DNA from 3 places in the Halopseudomonas salegens genome. Region 2 is predicted to be linked to each of the others. Evidence: predicted binding sites of a transcription regulator. Region 2 holds the regulator's gene; each other region holds the start of a gene.
The links. The regulator sigma-54, encoded in region 2, starts transcription at its own class of promoters, with help from an activator protein. The targets are predictions, from matches to a motif close to ANTGGCATNNANNTTGCTNT.
Positions count from the first base shown of each region.

Region 1: a site for sigma-54 is predicted at 2,943-2,962, ahead of BLU07_RS11695 (pilin). Genes of this name have one in related genera too.
Region 3: a site for sigma-54 is predicted at 2,295-2,314, ahead of flhA (flagellar biosynthesis protein FlhA). Genes of this name have one in related genera too.

Region 1 covers NZ_LT629787.1:2,551,370-2,556,855, forward strand. Annotated here, with positions in the region: gene BLU07_RS11685 (O-antigen ligase family protein) at 1-547, opposite strand, end outside; gene BLU07_RS11690 (sulfatase-like hydrolase/transferase) at 547-2,193, opposite strand; gene BLU07_RS11695 (pilin) at 2,494-2,895, opposite strand; gene pilB (type IV-A pilus assembly ATPase PilB) at 3,205-4,911, shown strand; gene BLU07_RS11705 (type II secretion system F family protein) at 4,915-5,486, shown strand, end outside.
Region 2 covers NZ_LT629787.1:591,159-596,644, forward strand. Annotated here, with positions in the region: gene rapZ (RNase adapter RapZ) at 1-845, opposite strand, end outside; gene ptsN (PTS IIA-like nitrogen regulatory protein PtsN) at 851-1,309, opposite strand; gene hpf (ribosome hibernation-promoting factor, HPF/YfiA family) at 1,328-1,636, opposite strand; gene BLU07_RS02615 (RNA polymerase factor sigma-54) at 1,710-3,224, opposite strand; gene lptB (LPS export ABC transporter ATP-binding protein) at 3,356-4,081, opposite strand; gene lptA (lipopolysaccharide transport periplasmic protein LptA) at 4,084-4,596, opposite strand; gene lptC (LPS export ABC transporter periplasmic protein LptC) at 4,583-5,158, opposite strand; gene BLU07_RS02635 (KdsC family phosphatase) at 5,161-5,486, opposite strand, start outside.
Region 3 covers NZ_LT629787.1:2,089,118-2,094,603, forward strand. Annotated here, with positions in the region: gene flhF (flagellar biosynthesis protein FlhF) at 1-93, opposite strand, end outside; gene flhA (flagellar biosynthesis protein FlhA) at 115-2,241, opposite strand; gene BLU07_RS09420 (tetratricopeptide repeat protein) at 2,422-3,600, shown strand; gene BLU07_RS09425 (bifunctional diguanylate cyclase/phosphodiesterase) at 3,597-5,486, shown strand, end outside.

The sequences.
Region 1 (5,486 bases), 1.8 Mb from region 2:
CCAATATCAGCAAGACAATGACAAAATACGGCCACGAGTGTTGCACCAACGCCGGAAAACACCTCACACACAGAGTGAAAAGGGAAAATTGCAGCAAAAAGATTTGCCACTCGGCCAGATAAAGAGCTTGGCCATTGATTACGCAAGCGGCAAATACGACCAGCGACAGCCATACGGCAAGCATGCCCTCTCGGCCAGGCACATATCGCCCACCCTGAGCAGCCCGCAGCACCCAAAGCAACAGCATAATCGCCAACAGATGAATCAACCGCGGCCAAGACAGCCAGGGTTCTCCTTCCAGAAAGGAAAACGTATGCATCAGCAGCGCCAAAATGCCGATCAGGCACAGCAAGAGGTTACCGAGCCGCAGGGTACCCAGTGCCGTTAGCTGCAAGGCAAGCGACAATACCACCATACCGACCCAGGCATAACTCAACCATCCCGGACCATAAAAATGCAACGTCGCCAAACCAGCCATGACCGCTAACAAGAGACAACCAAGCACCTCAGGCCAAATCCGATTGAAACGCGATAGCAACTGCTCCATCAGTTATCCTCAGTCCAGTTCAGGTAGCTTTGTCGGTATTCATTTATGCGGCGCCGATCCTGCTCGTCCACGTCAATAAAAGTCATTGGTTGCCCTTGCGCATCCAGCCCTACGCTATAGAAAGCGCTCTCTCTGGCAGAAAACCAGGTCACACGGTCACGGCAACGCAGGCCAATATCCTTGGCCGTTAACAACTGCGGTAGCTTGTCCGCTTTCAACACCAGCTCCCCGTCTATCAGATCATAGAAAATCGCCCCTTCACTGGCCACATCCATATCATCCAGGGTTGTATAGTCACTGGCGGCCTCGATGCGCAAGCCGGTTTCAACAAAGAAACACGGGGTTTCAGGCATGACAAGCAAGTCACTCGTTTGTGCGAAGTGCTCAATAATGTCTCGAACACCATTCAGAGAAACATGCTGCTTTATCTGTTGCGGCTCTCCAACTGGTCGTCCATCCAGAAAACGCACGTAAGCCAAGGGAATGCGATTCTGATGGTCACTGAGCAAGTCCGTGCCATGCCCGTAGCTCTGTACCAGAAAGGATTCACCGTTCCTTTGCAGGTCGGCTTCCAGTTCGCCCAGCGCCTCACCATGGTCGGCCAACACCACCACCAAAGCATTCTGCAAGACGCCACGCTGTTGCAAACCCGCTAATAATACCGCCACCTGGTCATCCACGACCTGCAGGGCGCGAATATAACGTTGAAACATCTGGTTTTCATGCTGGAACACGTCACGCGTATGCCTGGATTTGAAGGGGAAGTGACCACTCTGAAAGTGTACCGCCAGCATCAGGGGCTGCTCTGTGTGTATTGCTGCCAGCACATCTTTCACAAACATGTCGGCTGAATAACTCGAATAAGCCGCTACGTTATTCCAGCTCCATGGTAACAACCACCGCGATCCGGGCCACTGCAACAAGAGATTGCCCAACGGATTATCCACCAACCCATGGACCAGAAAATCCAGGGCACCCGGCATTGGCCCCACCACTTGATCAAAACCGAACTCAGCACCCATATTATTGAAACGGCGCTCATCCATGGCATAAACGCCTTGGTAGTCTTGGCTGGCCAACGTCTTGAAGAAATTGTCGTGCAGTGCCGGCTGTTTTCTATCACTCAAATTGAACACACCACGGTGTTCGGCAACCTCAAGCCCGGTCAACAGGCTGACCCAGGCAGGAAAAGTACGCCCGAGGGGGGTATAGGCACGCTCGTATTGATAACCAGATGCCATCAGGCTTGAAATGTTAGGCAACTGCACCGAATACTGCTCTGCAGTATAGGCAGACAGAGAGTCTACTCCGATCACTACAATGTGAGGTCGGTCAATGTGCTGCGACAGCACACTCGGCTTGATCGCATACAAAAGACCGTATGGCAGCAAAAACACAAGAGCCAGCAATAGCGCCGCTCCCGCTATACATTTGCTCTGAGCCAGCTGGCGTAGCAAAGCCAACAGCAACAATACTGAACCCGCGATAAAAACCGGCATCGGAGACGGCAGAAAGGCGACTGCATAGCTGAAAGCCGAGTCGGGAAACAACACCAGGCTGGAAGCATAAACATACAGGATCAATAACAGGTCGATGAGCAAGCGAATGCCCCGCATCGAATGCAACGAAGCTGGCAGCAATTTCAACAGAAAGCGCCGGCATAACCAATAAAAGCTGAAATACAGAAAAAGAAGCAGTAGCAGATACCAGGCCAGGCCCGATACGATCTCGAATGAATAAAAAAAACTTTCGTAGGCTTGGTGATCTGAAGCAAGGAAGCGAACCAGCCAGGTATCGAAAATCAGGGGCATGAAAACAAAAGAAAGGAATGCAAGGAACGCAATAAACGTTCTAGAGATTGATAGCATCACATCGGCATCGCATCTTGGGCCCATAAAAACAAACCCCGGAGTACCGGGGTTTGTTTGTCACTCAAATAACTAACTTCAACCGCGGCAGCTACCCGGTGCCCACTCAGTGCGGCCGGTCACATCACATTCCCACTCGGTAATATAGTTGGAAGTGATAGTCGGAGTCAGTACTACTGCAAAACCAGACATATCACCCTGGCCGGTAGCGGTGATCACACCAGCAGTATCTACCGACACACCGCTGACATACTGGCTATTCTGCGTAGAGTCACAAGTGCTGTAGGCGGAAGATGCGGCACCTGACTGCACCAGCTCACTCATGCATGTACGAGCACCACTAGCGGCCAGTACAACCTCAGAAGCCTTGGCGCGGTTGGTATAGTCCTGATAGGCCGGCAGAGCGATGGCAGCCAGAATACCGATGATCGCTACCACGATCATCAGTTCGATAAGGGTAAAACCTTTTTGAGCTTTCATTTAGACTTCTCCTTGGAATCAATTCAGCCAAACGGCTATGAATAATCAAAGCATATTGCGTGCCAACGCCTGTTATTGCTTCGTGGCCTTCTGCTTCAATGCATCTGGGGCCACATTGTTACTGGAAGCACGTTGCATTCGCCCCTCAAAAGTCAAATTGTGACAATTTTCGTCACTCTCATTGCATACCTGCTGCAACAGAAGCTGCTCACCTGTATGCCACCAAGTCAACAGCATATAGTGTGCATGCCGTCTAGACTGTACTATAGTTGCAACGATAAATGCCTTTAAAGGATTACCCTTAACTCTATGGAAACGCCAGCCCTTTCCGGCCTTGCCCGGCGCATAGTACAAGATGAATTGCTGGATGCTGCCGCTGCCGCCAAAGCCAGCAAACAAGCTAGCCAGGATCGCATTCCGTTCATTACATATCTTGTGCAACACAAGCTGGCCAATTCACGCGATCTGGCCATGCTCTGTGCTGAAGAGTTCGGCTATCCCTTCTACGACCTCAGCGCGATCGATACCGAAAGCCTCCCCGAGCAAACCCTGGTCAGCGAGAAGCTGATTCGCCAGCACAATGTGATGCCTCTGTACAAGCGAGGAAATCGGCTTTTTATCGCATTGTCAGACCCAACCAACCAGCAAGCGTTGAGTGATATACAGTTCAATACCGGCTTGATGACCGACGCAGTTATTGTCGAAGATGACAAGCTGCATACCGCCATTGACAAGTACCTGGATAGCCCCACCGGCGGTTTGGGTGATATGACGGACCAGGAACTGGACGATCTGGACGTGCAGACAGTCCGCGAAGATGGGGACAACGATGCCGCCCAGACCGATGCTGATGACGCGCCCATCGTTCGATTCGTCAATAAAATGCTGCTTGATGCCATCAAGCTGGGGTCATCGGACTTGCATTTTGAACCCTATGAAAAGATGTATCGCGTTCGTTTCCGCACCGATGGCATCCTGCATGAAGCTGCAAAGCCACCCGCGCAACTGGGCGTTCGCATTGCGGCCCGCCTGAAAGTCATGTCATCCATGGACCTTGCTGAGCGACGCAAGCCCCAGGATGGCCGTATCAAGATGCGCATCTCCAAAAACAAGGCCATCGACTTCCGTGTCAATACCCTGCCCACACTGTGGGGTGAAAAGGTAGTACTGCGTATTCTGGATTCCGAAAGCGCCAAGATGGGCATTGACGCATTGGGCTACGAGGATGATCAGAAGAAAATGTACATGGATGCGCTGGCCCGCCCTCAGGGCATGATTCTGGTAACTGGCCCGACCGGTTCGGGTAAAACCGTATCCCTGTACACGGGCCTGAATATCCTCAATACCATGGAACGCAATATTTCCACGGCGGAAGATCCGGTGGAAATAAACCTGGAAGGGATCAACCAGGTCAACGTCAACCCCAAACAGGGGCTGGATTTTGCTCAGGCACTGCGCGCTTTCCTGCGTCAGGATCCCGACGTCATCATGGTGGGGGAGATCCGCGACCTGGAAACGGCGGAAATTGGTATCAAGGCGGCACAGACCGGTCACCTGGTGATGTCCACCTTGCACACCAACAGCGCTGCTGAAACCCTGACTCGCTTGCGCAATATGGGCGTTCCCTCATTTAACATTGCCACCTCGGTCAACCTGATCATCGCTCAGCGTCTGGCGCGCCGCTTGTGCAAAAGCTGCAAAGCACCCATGGACGTACCCCGTGAGACGCTGCTCGAAGAAGGCTTTACGACCGAGCAGCTCGATGCCGGCTTGAAGATATTTGGCCCCGTGGGTTGCGAAAACTGCAAGGATGGTTATAAAGGACGTGTGGGCATTTACGAAGTGGTTAAGGTGACGCCAGCCATGCAGCGTATTATTATGGCAGACGGTAACTCCATGGAGATAGCCGATGTAGCCCGCAACGAGGGTTTCAAAACCCTGCGCGAGTCTGCCCTGTTCAAGGCGGAACAAGGGGTAACCAGTCTGGCGGAAGTTAACCGAGTGACCAAGGATTAAGTCATGGCCCAACAAGCAGCAATAAAAAAACCTGCCGCGGCAAAAAAGAAAGCCAAGGAAGCAAAGGTCTACCCATTCAAATGGGAGGGCAAGGACCGCAAAGGCACCAAGGTATCCGGTGAAATCCAGGGAACCAACCCGGCACTCATCAAGGCACAACTGCGCAAGCAAGGCGTGCTGGTCACCAAAATCAACAAAAAGTCGACGCTTTTTGGCTCCCGGGCCAAAAAGATCAAACCCCTGGATATTGCCTTTTTCACCCGTCAGCTCTCGACCATGATGGAGTCGGGCGTGCCCATTATCCAGGCTTTTGACATCATTGCCGAAGGCTCGGAGAATCCGAATTTTACCAAGCTGATCAACGAGATCAAAAACGATGTTGCTGCGGGCAGCACCCTGGCCGACTCTTTGCGCAAGCACCCCAAGTACTTTGATGACCTGTTCTGCAATCTGGTTGAATCCGGTGAGCAGTCCGGTCGCCTGGAATCCCTGCTGGATCGTATTGCCACTTACAAGGAAAAGACCGAGGCACTGAAAGCCAAGATCAAAAAAGCCATGACCTACCCCATTGCTGT
Region 2 (5,486 bases):
TCGCGATGGCGAAGCAGCAGGTTTTTGGTGTGTGAAGCGAGTTCCCTGACCAGACGTTCGGCAATATAGACCGAACGGTGGTGGCCGCCCGTGCAGCCGATGGCGACAGTCATATAGCTGCGTTCACCGGCGGCGTAGCGGGGTAGCCACTTGCGCAGGAACTGGTAGATGTCCTGGTACATATCCTCGACCTCAGGCAGCGCATCCAGATAGGTACGGATTTCCTCGTCACGCCCGGAAAATGGACGTAGTTCCGGTTTCCAATAAGGATTGGGCAGGCAACGAACATCGAATACCAGGTCCGCATCGACCGGTACGCCACGCTTGAAGCCAAAGGATTGCACCTGAATGGAAACGCCCTGGCCCTGATTGGTCAGCAAGCGTTGTTTAAGCTCGTCACGGAGCTGATAAAGCGTCAGGTGGCTGGTGTCTACTTTCAGGCTGGCCAGGTCGATGATGGGTGCCAGCAGTTCCAGCTCCTGAGCGATGGCTTCAGGCAGTGACAGATTTTCATCGGTTAACGGGTGCTTGCGCCGGGTTTCGGAGAATCGCTTGATCAATACTTCGTCTGTGGCGGCAAGAAACAGCACGTCGCATTGAATACCTGAGGCACGCACCTGCCGCAGTAGCTCGGGAAATCGCGCCAGATCACTGGGCAGATTGCGAGCATCAATGCTGACGGCTACCTTGGGCAGCTGTGTATGGTGATTCTTGGCCTGATTCGCCAGTTCCGGCAGCAGGCCAGCGGGCAGGTTGTCGATACAGTAAAAGCCGTTGTCTTCCAGCAGGTGCAGCGCAGTGCTCTTGCCCGAACCGGAACGACCACTGACGACCACCAGACGCATGTCGCCTAGTCTCCGCTGCCGGCGTCAACCATGACCTGATAGAGGTCTTCGGCATTCGCGGCTTTGCGCAGGGCGGCCCGCAGAGTGGGTTGGTCCAGCCGTTCGGCCAGCATCTTGAGAATCTGCAGGTGCTCTTCGGTGGCTTCCTCCGGGACCAGCAAAACAAATATCAGGTCAACCGGTTCACCATCAAGGGCATCGAAGTCGATTTTGCCATCCAGTTGCAGCAGTGCGCCAACCGCTTTACTGCAGCCGGACAGGCGACAGTGGGGGATGGCGATACCATGTCCAAAGCCGGTAGAGCCGAGTTTTTCCCGGGCAATCAGGCTTTCGTAAATGGCGTCAGCATCAAGGCTGGTGTGCTGGGCAACCAGTTTCCCGGTCAGCTCCAGCACGCGTTTTTTGGAAACGCCCTGAACACCGGCAAAGGTACGATCAGGGCTGAGGATTTGTGATATTTGCATGGGGTATGCGTTCAGGCCTTAGCGCGCATGGGCGCCTTGTTGGCGGTCAATGGTCTTTTCCTTGTGCTTGATCAGTTGGCGATCGAGCTTGTCGGTCAAGAGGTCAATAGCAGCGTACATGTCTTCATGGTCAGCGTTGGCAACAACTTCGCCACCGGCAATGTGCAGTTTGGCTTCCGCCTTCTGACGCAGCTTTTCCACTTCCAGGGTAACTTGCACGTTGGTGATCTTGTCGAAATGGCGCTCCAGGCGGGCCATTTTTTCGGTAATGTAGTCGCGCAGGGCGTCAGTAACATCAAGCTGGTGACCGCTGATATTTAGTTGCATAGAGTGCCTCCTGATTGGCGTTTTTGCTGTGGGCAACGCATTGCCCGGTGCTGCACTGCAAATCGGGGCTGGCTTAAACCAGCCGCTTGCGTTCACTCGATGGGGCGATATTGAGCGACTCGCGGTATTTGGCGATGGTGCGCCTGGCCACATGAATTCCCTGTTCTTCCAGTAAACCAGCGATCTTGCTGTCACTCAATGGTTTCTTTGGGTTTTCTGTCGCCACCAGTTTCTTGATCAGGGCACGAATGGCGGTAGACGAGAATTCACCCCCTTCACTGGTGCTGACATGGCTGGAGAAAAAGTACTTCAATTCGAAGATGCCACGGGGCGTATGCATGAATTTCTGCGTGGTTACACGGGAAATGGTTGACTCGTGCATGCCCACGGCTTCGGCAATATCGTGCAGTACCAGCGGCTTCATCGCTTCTTCACCCTGCTCGAGGAAGTCTCGCTGATGCTCGACGATCTGGCTGGCCACTTTCATCAGGGTTTCATTTCGGCTCTGCAGGCTCTTGATGAACCAGCGCGCTTCCTGCAAGTGGTTGCGCAGGTAAGTGTTGTCGCTACTGCTGTCGGCACGGCGAACCATGGCAGCGTATTGGCCGTTGACGCGTACCTTGGGTACTGCCTCCTGATTCAACTCAACCACCCAGCGGTCTTTTTCCCGGCGCACGATGACATCCGGGATCACGTATTCTGCTTCGCCTGAGGCAATTTCGCTGCCGGGGCGGGGATTCAGCGTCTGGATCAGGTTGATGACGTCACGTAGCTGCTCTTCCTTCATCCGCGTGCGGCGCATCAGGGTCGTGAAATCACGGCTACCCAGCAGCTCCAGGTGATCCTTGACCAGGCGCAGGGCCTGCTCCAGCAGGGGAGTGTCGGCTGGCAACTGGCGCAATTGCAGACTCAGGCATTCGCTCAGACTGCGTGCGCCAACACCGACGGGCTCGAATTGCTGGATCCGGTGCAGGACCATTTCCACTTCATCGGCTTCGATGTCCAGCATGGGGTCGAAGGACTCCAGAATGTCTTCCAGACTTTCTTCCAGATATCCGTCAGCACTGATCGCATCAATCAGCGACTCGGCAATCAGGCGGTCGGTATCCGACAGGGGGATCAGGTTGAGCTGCCACTCCAGGTGGCTTTGCAGGGTTTCACCGGTGCCGGTACGCGAGGTGTAATCCCACTCCTCATCATCCTGGTTCGGCAATGAGCTGGCCGAGGTCTGGTAGACATCTTCCCATTGGGTATCTACCGGCAGGTCGGTAGGGATTTCGTCAAACTTGCCTTCCGGTGCGTCAGCATTCGGTTGCCGTGATTCAAACTCAACCGGATCGGGCAAGGTAACGGCCGGAGCCTCTTCACCATTGTCATGATCGCCGCCTTCACTCTGCTCATTTTTACCGGCAGCGGTATAGTCGTCGTCGCCGTCGTCGGCCATTTCCAGCATCGGATTGACTTCCAGCGCTTCCTGGACCTCCTGTTGCAAGTCCAGGCTGGATAGCTGTAGCAGTCGGATGGCTTGCTGCAGCTGCGGCGTCATGGTCAGCTGCTGCCCCATCTTGAGGACGAGTGAGGCTTTCATCGGTGGGTGTTCAACCTTGGCTGCAAAATGTTTCTACCTGTGTCATAGCATGCCTGAAATCAAGGCGCTTTTACATAGCTGCGCCGGCTTGCAGGTTGCTGGAATGAAGCGGAACAGGGCGGATGCGCTGGTCACAGGCGGAAGCTGTGGCCAAGGTATACATCACGCACTACCTGACTGGCGAGCACATCGTCGGCTGAGCCCTCGGCAATGATGACCCCATCGTTGAGGATGTAGGCCTTGTCACAGATATCAAGCGTTTCGCGTACGTTGTGATCGGTTATCAGCACACCGATACCCTTGTCCTTGAGATGCTCAATGATTTGTTTGATGTCGTTGACTGAAATCGGATCGACACCGGCAAAGGGTTCATCCAGCAGGATGAAGCGTGGCTCGGTAGCCAGCGCGCGTGCAATTTCTGCCCGCCGGCGCTCACCACCGGACAGGCTCATGCCCAATGTGTTGGCCAGATGATGTATGTGAAATTCGCGCAGCAGTGATTCCAGTTTGCCTTTGCGACCCTCGCGGTTGAGATCCTTGCGGGTCTCCAGAATCGCCATGATATTCTCCGCGACGGTCAGCTTGCGGAAGATCGAGGCTTCTTGTGGCAAATAGCCGATACCCGCCCGTGCCCGCCCATGCATCGGCAGTGCGGTAATATCCCGACCATCAATAGTGATCTTGCCTTGATCGGCTTTGACCAGGCCGACAACCATGTAGAAACAGGTGGTCTTGCCGGCGCCGTTGGGGCCAAGCAGGCCGACCACGTCTCCGCTGCTGATGCCAATGGATGCATCACGGACGACTTGTCGCCCTTTGTAGGCTTTGGCCAGGTGCTGGGCTTCGAGGGTGGCCATGATCAGTTTTCACCATCGCGATTGCGTGGCTGGATGGTGATCTCGATGCGTTGATCACTGCCGTTGGCGCCGTCCCGTTGACCGGCATCTACCACGCGGCGGTTGATATCGTAGGTGATCAGGTCGCCGCTGAACGTATCCCCTGCCTGATCCAGATGGCTGCGTTCTATCAACACCACGCGCTGGGCGTCGGCATGATATTCAATGGTTTGCGCGCGGGCGTTGATCTCACCGCGCCCGTCTGGCGGGTCCTGTCGCCAGGTTGCTGGGCTACCGGTCGAAACCAGCTTGCTGACCTCGCCATTGCTGTCCATGGACAGCGTCACCTGGCTGCCGGTGAGACGCATACTGCCTTGGGTCACGATAACGTCACCACGATATACAGCACTATTGCGGGCATCATCGAGCGTGGCACTGTCTGCCTGGATATTGATTGGCTGCTGGCTGTCAACTGCCAGCACAATCGGGCTGGCTAGCAAACAGGTAGCCAGTAACAGAGTATTAATCGACCTCATGTCGGCCTCTTACCGTGGACAGCAGCTCTACACGGCTGTCATTGAGAAAAACCTGCATGCCGCGGGCGGTAGTTGCGCTCTCAGCATACTCAATTCTAACGTCCTCAGCGGTTTCCGCATAATCGCGCGCCGGGTGCAGCGTTAGTGCATCGGTCAGCAGGCGGCGTTGCTGGCCGTTGGGGAGGGTCTGCTCGATCACAACGTTGTCGGTCAGTTCGACCTGGTCACCTTCGGCACTGATCAGAGCACTGGCCGCCTGCAATTGCCAGGGGGGTTCTGGCTCTGGCCGGTACAACGTCAGCTCTGGCTGGCTCAGGCGACTCTGGCCAGTCGTCAGTTCATGGGTGGTACGCAGGCTCTGCAAGCGGTAGCTGGGCTGACCATCATCGTCGCGCACCAGTGTCCAGGCCGGGCCGATGATGAAATCGGGTTGCCCGGAGTCGCTGATGACCAGGGTGGGCACAAAGCTGGCCGGGCGGATATTCCAGTAGCCGACGGCCAGTGCCAGGGCAAGAATCAATATGCCGATGACGCCGGTGACGAGGTAGCGGGGCAGGCGCATGGTCACAGGTATGCAGCCTGTGCCGCATTCAGCGTGCCCTGGGCGCGCATGATGAATTCGCAGAACTCGCGGGCGGCGCCGGCACCACCACTGGCGGCGGTTACGCCATGGGCATGCTGACGAACAAAGGCGTCAGCATTGGCTACCGCCAGGCCCAGACCTACCCGGCGCATTACCGGGAGGTCCGGCAGGTCATCGCCGAGGAAAGCAATTTCTTCCAGCTCGACGCGAACACTCTGGCGCAGCTCGTCGAGGGCATTGAGTTTGTCTTCGCGGCCCTGAATCAGATGACGAATACCCAGATTGGCGGCGCGGCGCTCAACCAGCG
Region 3 (5,486 bases), 1.5 Mb from region 2:
GTTGCCAATGATGGAAGCTTCCGGCCCCAGCTCGTCGCGGACCTGCTTCATCGCCTGACTCATGTTGGCGGCAAAGAAACGTTTGACTTTCATGGCTGACCTCACCCTTTATGCTCAATTCTGCCCGACGGTGGCCACGATAGTGACCTGCTTGTTGTCGGGAATCTCCTGGTAGGACAGTACGTGGGTACCTGGCGCGGCGTAGCGAACAAACTTCGCCATCATGTTGCGTACCGGACCGGCAACCAGCAATATTGCCGGCTTGCCTTGCATCTCCTGACGCTGAACCGCTTCTGCCAGGGAACGTTGCAGTTTTTCCGCCATTCCCGGCTCGAGCATGATGCCGTCTTCACCACCCTGTCCTGCCTTCTGAATACTCTGTAGCAACATCTGTTCCAACTTTGGATCCAGAGTGATCACAGGCAGCTCAACGTCAAGCCCGACAATGCTTTGCACGATTGAGCGAGACAAGGCGATGCGCACCGCAGCGATCAACGCGCCGGGATCTTGACTCTTGCTGGTCTGATTGGCGATGGCTTCGGCGATGGTACGAATGTCACGCACTGGCACCTGCTCTTGCAGCAGCCCCTGCAACACCTTGAGCAACCCGGACAGTGAAACAAGCCCCGGCACCAGCTCCTCCGCCAGCTTGGGTGAGGCCTTGGCCAACACCTGCATCAGCTGCTGCACCTCTTCGTGACCCAGCAACTCGTGGGCATGCTTGTGCATGATCTGGTTCAGGTGCGTAGCAACAACGGTACTCGCATCCACCACGGTATAGCCCAGCGACTGCGCCTGGTCTTTCTGCCCGGCTTCAATCCATACTGCTTCAAGACCAAAAGCCGGATCCTTGCCGGGAATACCCTTGATCTCGCCAAACACCTGTCCCGGATTGATCGCCAATTCACGGTCGGCATAGATCTCGGCTTCTGCCACACCAACGCCCATCAAGGTGATGCGGTAGACATTGGGCGCCAGATCCAGGTTGTCGCGAATATGTACCGAAGGCATCAAAAAGCCCAGATCCTGCGACAGTTTCTTGCGTACCCCCTTGATCCGCGCCAGCAACTGGCCACCCTGGTTGCGATCAACCAGGGGGATCAGACGGTAGCCGACTTCCAGGCCCAACATATCCACCGGGGTCACATCATCCCAACCCAGCTCTCGGGTTTCCGGCTTCTGCAATGCCGGTACCTCCGCTTCCTTGCGCTCCTCTTCCGCCGCGGCTTCTTCCTTGTTTTTCTGTTTCTGGGCTATCCAGTACGCGGCACCAGCAGCCAGCGCGCCGAGCGAGAGGAATGAAAAATGCGGCATGCCGGGAATCAGACCCATGACAATCAGAATACCGGCAGCAATAGCCATGGCTTTGGGTGAGGTAAACATTTGCCGCTGTACCTGGTCACCCATATCTTCCGAGGTAGAAACGCGGGTAACCATGACCGCCGCAGAGGTCGACAACAGCAACGAAGGAATTTGTGCCACCAAACCGTCACCGATGGTCAGTAGCACATAGATGCGCCCGGCTTCAGCAAAGGGCAAACCGTGCTGCGCCATGCCGATGGCCAGGCCACCAATGATATTGATCGCCAGAATCAGCAAGCCAGCCACGGCATCACCGCGAACAAATTTGCTGGCGCCGTCCATGGAACCATAGAAATCGGCTTCCTGAGCCACTTCCTGGCGTCTCAGCTTGGCTTCTTCCTGATTGATAATGCCGGCATTCAGGTCGGCATCAATCGCCATTTGCTTGCCCGGCATGGCGTCCAGGGTAAAACGGGCGCTGACCTCGGAAATACGTCCGGCACCTTTGGTCACAACCACGAAGTTGATAATCATCAGAATGGCAAACACCACCAGACCCACGACGTAATTACCACCGATGACCACTTCGCCAAAGGCCTGAATCACCTTGCCAGCGGCATCGCCACCCTCATGACCATATAACAGGACTACCCGTGTCGACGCTACGTTCAGTGCCAGGCGCAACAGGGTCGCTACCAGCAAAATGGTCGGGAAGACAGCAAAATCCAGTGGCCGCAAAGCATAGGCACAGACCAGCAACACCACCAGTGCCAGCGCAATATTGAACGTAAAAAAGGTGTCCAGCAGAAAAGGCGGCATCGGCAACATCATCATGCCGAGAATCACCAGCAGCAGAATCGGCACGCCCAGGCTGCCGTGACGCAAGCTGAGTAAACTGCTCCGCATATTCCCCAGCACTTGTGTGCGATCGACTGCCATGCCTGTCCTTTCCCCATCAAAAAGTTGACGCATAAAACCGCTTGCACAAGTACTCAGCAAGAAGCGTTCCATTTTACCGAGAATTTAGCCATGCATTCTCAACCACGGGCTGCCTCGAAGCCTGCGGCAATGATATGCTCTTGTGCTTACGGCCACCGCACCTGTTTGAGATGAGGCTCCATGAATCAGTTTTCTGCGCCGCTGTTAATCAGCCTGTTTGTACTGCTTGTTGGCTGTAGCGGCCTGCCTGAGCGGCAAACCGACAGTGGTGAAACAGACAAGGAAAGCACGTCCGACAGTCAAAGCGAACGCGAGACTGAGCTGGCTGAATTGTTTGCTCAACCCTACATCGATCCGCTGACTCGCTATCTGGAAGAGCATGAAGACAACCGCCGGTATAGCGCCTACATCGCGAAGGTCACCACCGAGAGAGACCAGCGCTGCCAGGCTATTGCCGAACAGTACCGCGGGCGGGCTGCCAGCCAGGAAAACCTGAACCGCTACCGTCGCGGTTACCTCTATTCCTGCCCGGATGATGTCAGTGCCTTTGCCGAGCGCGTCGAGAAAGCCATGGCAGTTGAGCGCCAGGCCAATCAGCGGAGTTCGGACACCCGTTCCTCTGTGCAGGAAACGACTCAGCGACAGATCAATAACTGCTACCTGTATTTCACCATTCGCAATCTGCGGCGGGCACGCAATAACTGTGAGCAACCGGCAGCAGCCGGTGACCCCAAGGCCCAGCACCACCTTGCCAGCCTGGAAAGAACGGATGGAGACCTGGCCAGCGCCCTGGAGTGGGCGCGGCTATCCGCAGAGCAGAATCATGCTCCCGGCCAACTGCTGTATGCTGAACTCTTGCAAACCGGCCAGGGTGACAACCTCAATAACCGCACGGCACTACAATGGCTGGAAGCAGCAGCGACACAGGGCCTGGCCGCAGCGCAATACGCTGCAGGGGTGGCCTATGCTGAGGGCCGTGGCACCAGTGTGGATACATCACGCAGCCGCAGCTACTGGTTTCAGGCCGCCGAGAAGAATCATCCTGATGCGCAGCTGGCGTTGGCAGAAAGCCTGCTGGCAGATAACACCGCCCAGACCGGCGCCGCTCGCGAGTGGTTGAGTCGCGCTGCTCGACTGGGGTCGACCCGGGCACAAATGCGTCTTGCCGAGAGTTTTGCCAAAGGCCTGGATGGCGCACCCGATGCCCAGCAAGCCTATATCTGGTATAGCCTGGCCCTGCTCGGCGGTGAGAGCGACGCCAGAGCCCACGTCGAAGAACAAGCCAGCCGGTTGTCCGATGAGCAACTGAATGCCGCTCAGCGTCGTATTCGCGACGACCACCGACAGATGCCCAGATGAAAGCTCCCCCGCGAGCAGTCAATCTCCGTCACAGCATACTTCTGGTGCTCGGACTGCTGGTACTGCTGTTCATTCTGGGCATGTGGCTGATGTCCACCCTGAACCTCAATTTTGCCCAGCAGGCAATGACCCAGCTTCGCGAACAACAGGTGGCCGACACCTTTTATGCCAACCTTGATCGCATAAACAGTCACCACAGCCTGATGGAGAAAAACACCCGTGACCTTGCCCGCATGACCCAACAATGGCATGCACTGGGCGGCAGCCTGACTGAGCTGGACACCATGCTGGAAACCACACTCGCAGAATTCCCTGACGTCTACGCTGCGAGCCTGCTGTTTGATGATGCCCCGCAGGGAAACAGTAGCCCACTGAACCTGTTCGCCTATCGCGATGGCGCGCATATTCAGCTGGATACCGAGAGTCCTCGCTGGCAACAAGGGAGTGGCTACCCTGAGTTGCACGAGATACTCAAGACTCACCCGGAACCCGCTGCACTGCATTGGACACCCGCCTACTACAGCATCCGCAGCGATGCGGTCGTCATCAGCCTGAGCACCCCCTTGCGGAATAGCGCGGGCGACTGGCTGGGGGTTGCCAGTACCGACTGGCGCGCCGACGACATCATCCGTCTGGTCAGTCGGGTTGAAGTTACCCCGAGCACCTTCGCCTTTCTGCTCGACCGCGAGAATCGCAACCTGAGCAGCCTGGCTCTGGCCGACACGCCAAAAGCCCAGCAACTGATGGATGCTATCGCAGACCGTGAACTGCACCAGCGACAGGTCGAAACCAATAGCGCTACCTCACTGACTGCTCGCGAATTGCTGGCACCCATGCAAAAAGACCGGATACGCATAGCAGGTGGCGATTATGCGCTGTTCTTTTCCACTACACGTGCGGGCATGACCTTTGGTATTGGTGTACCTCAGGCTGAAATCGATGCCGTATTAACGCCCATGCGTCAGAGCAATCTGCGCATTGCGCTGGGCATCGGCAGTGTGCTGTTACTGTTATCGGGAATCATCCTGTTCATGGTAGCCAGTACGCTCAGGCAGCTGCATAACCTGTATACCGACAGCCTGACCGGCCTGCCCAACCGGGCCCGGTTGCTGCTGGATTTGCGCAAGCGCAGCAAGCAGGGTTCGCTGGTGCTGCTCAACCTGGATGCCTTCAAGGAAATCAATGATGTGTATGGCCACCCCTGTGGTGATCACATCATCCTGCACCTGGCCAACAGCCTGACCGACTTCATGCGCACCAACCAGTCGTGGGCCAGCGCTCGGCTGTACCGAATGCCGGCGGACGAATTTGCCATCTGGCTGCCTGGGCGCCTTCAAACGCATGTGTTGCAAGATCGCCTCGCCAATCTGCACCACTTTCTCAATAGCCTGAACAGCCGCTGGGAAGACCAGCAGATCCCCCTGAGTGCCAGTCTTGGCCTGGCCAGCAGCTGGCAACTGGATAGCCAGCAACACCAGGCGCATGAGCTGCTTTCCTGTGCCAACATCGCCCTCAAGCAAGCGCGCCTGAGCCAGAACAGCTTGCGTATCTATGACCCGGCACAAGGCATAAAACGCGACTACGAGCATAATCTGCAGTGGGCCAACCGGTTGAAAACCGCACTGGAAAACGGCCGCATCCGCCCATACTTCCAGCCCATAATGGATGTGCGAACGGGGAAAATCGGCAAATACGAATGCCTGGTCAGGCTCATTGATGAACAGGAAGTAGCGGTCAGCCCGGGAGAGTTTCTCGCCGTAGCCAAAAAAATCCGTCTATACCGTTCGCTCACACGGACCATGGTTGAACAGGCCGTTGAGCGCTTTCGCGGTACTGACCAGCAATTTTCCCTCAACCTGTCCGGTGAGGATTTGCTCGACAGCGAT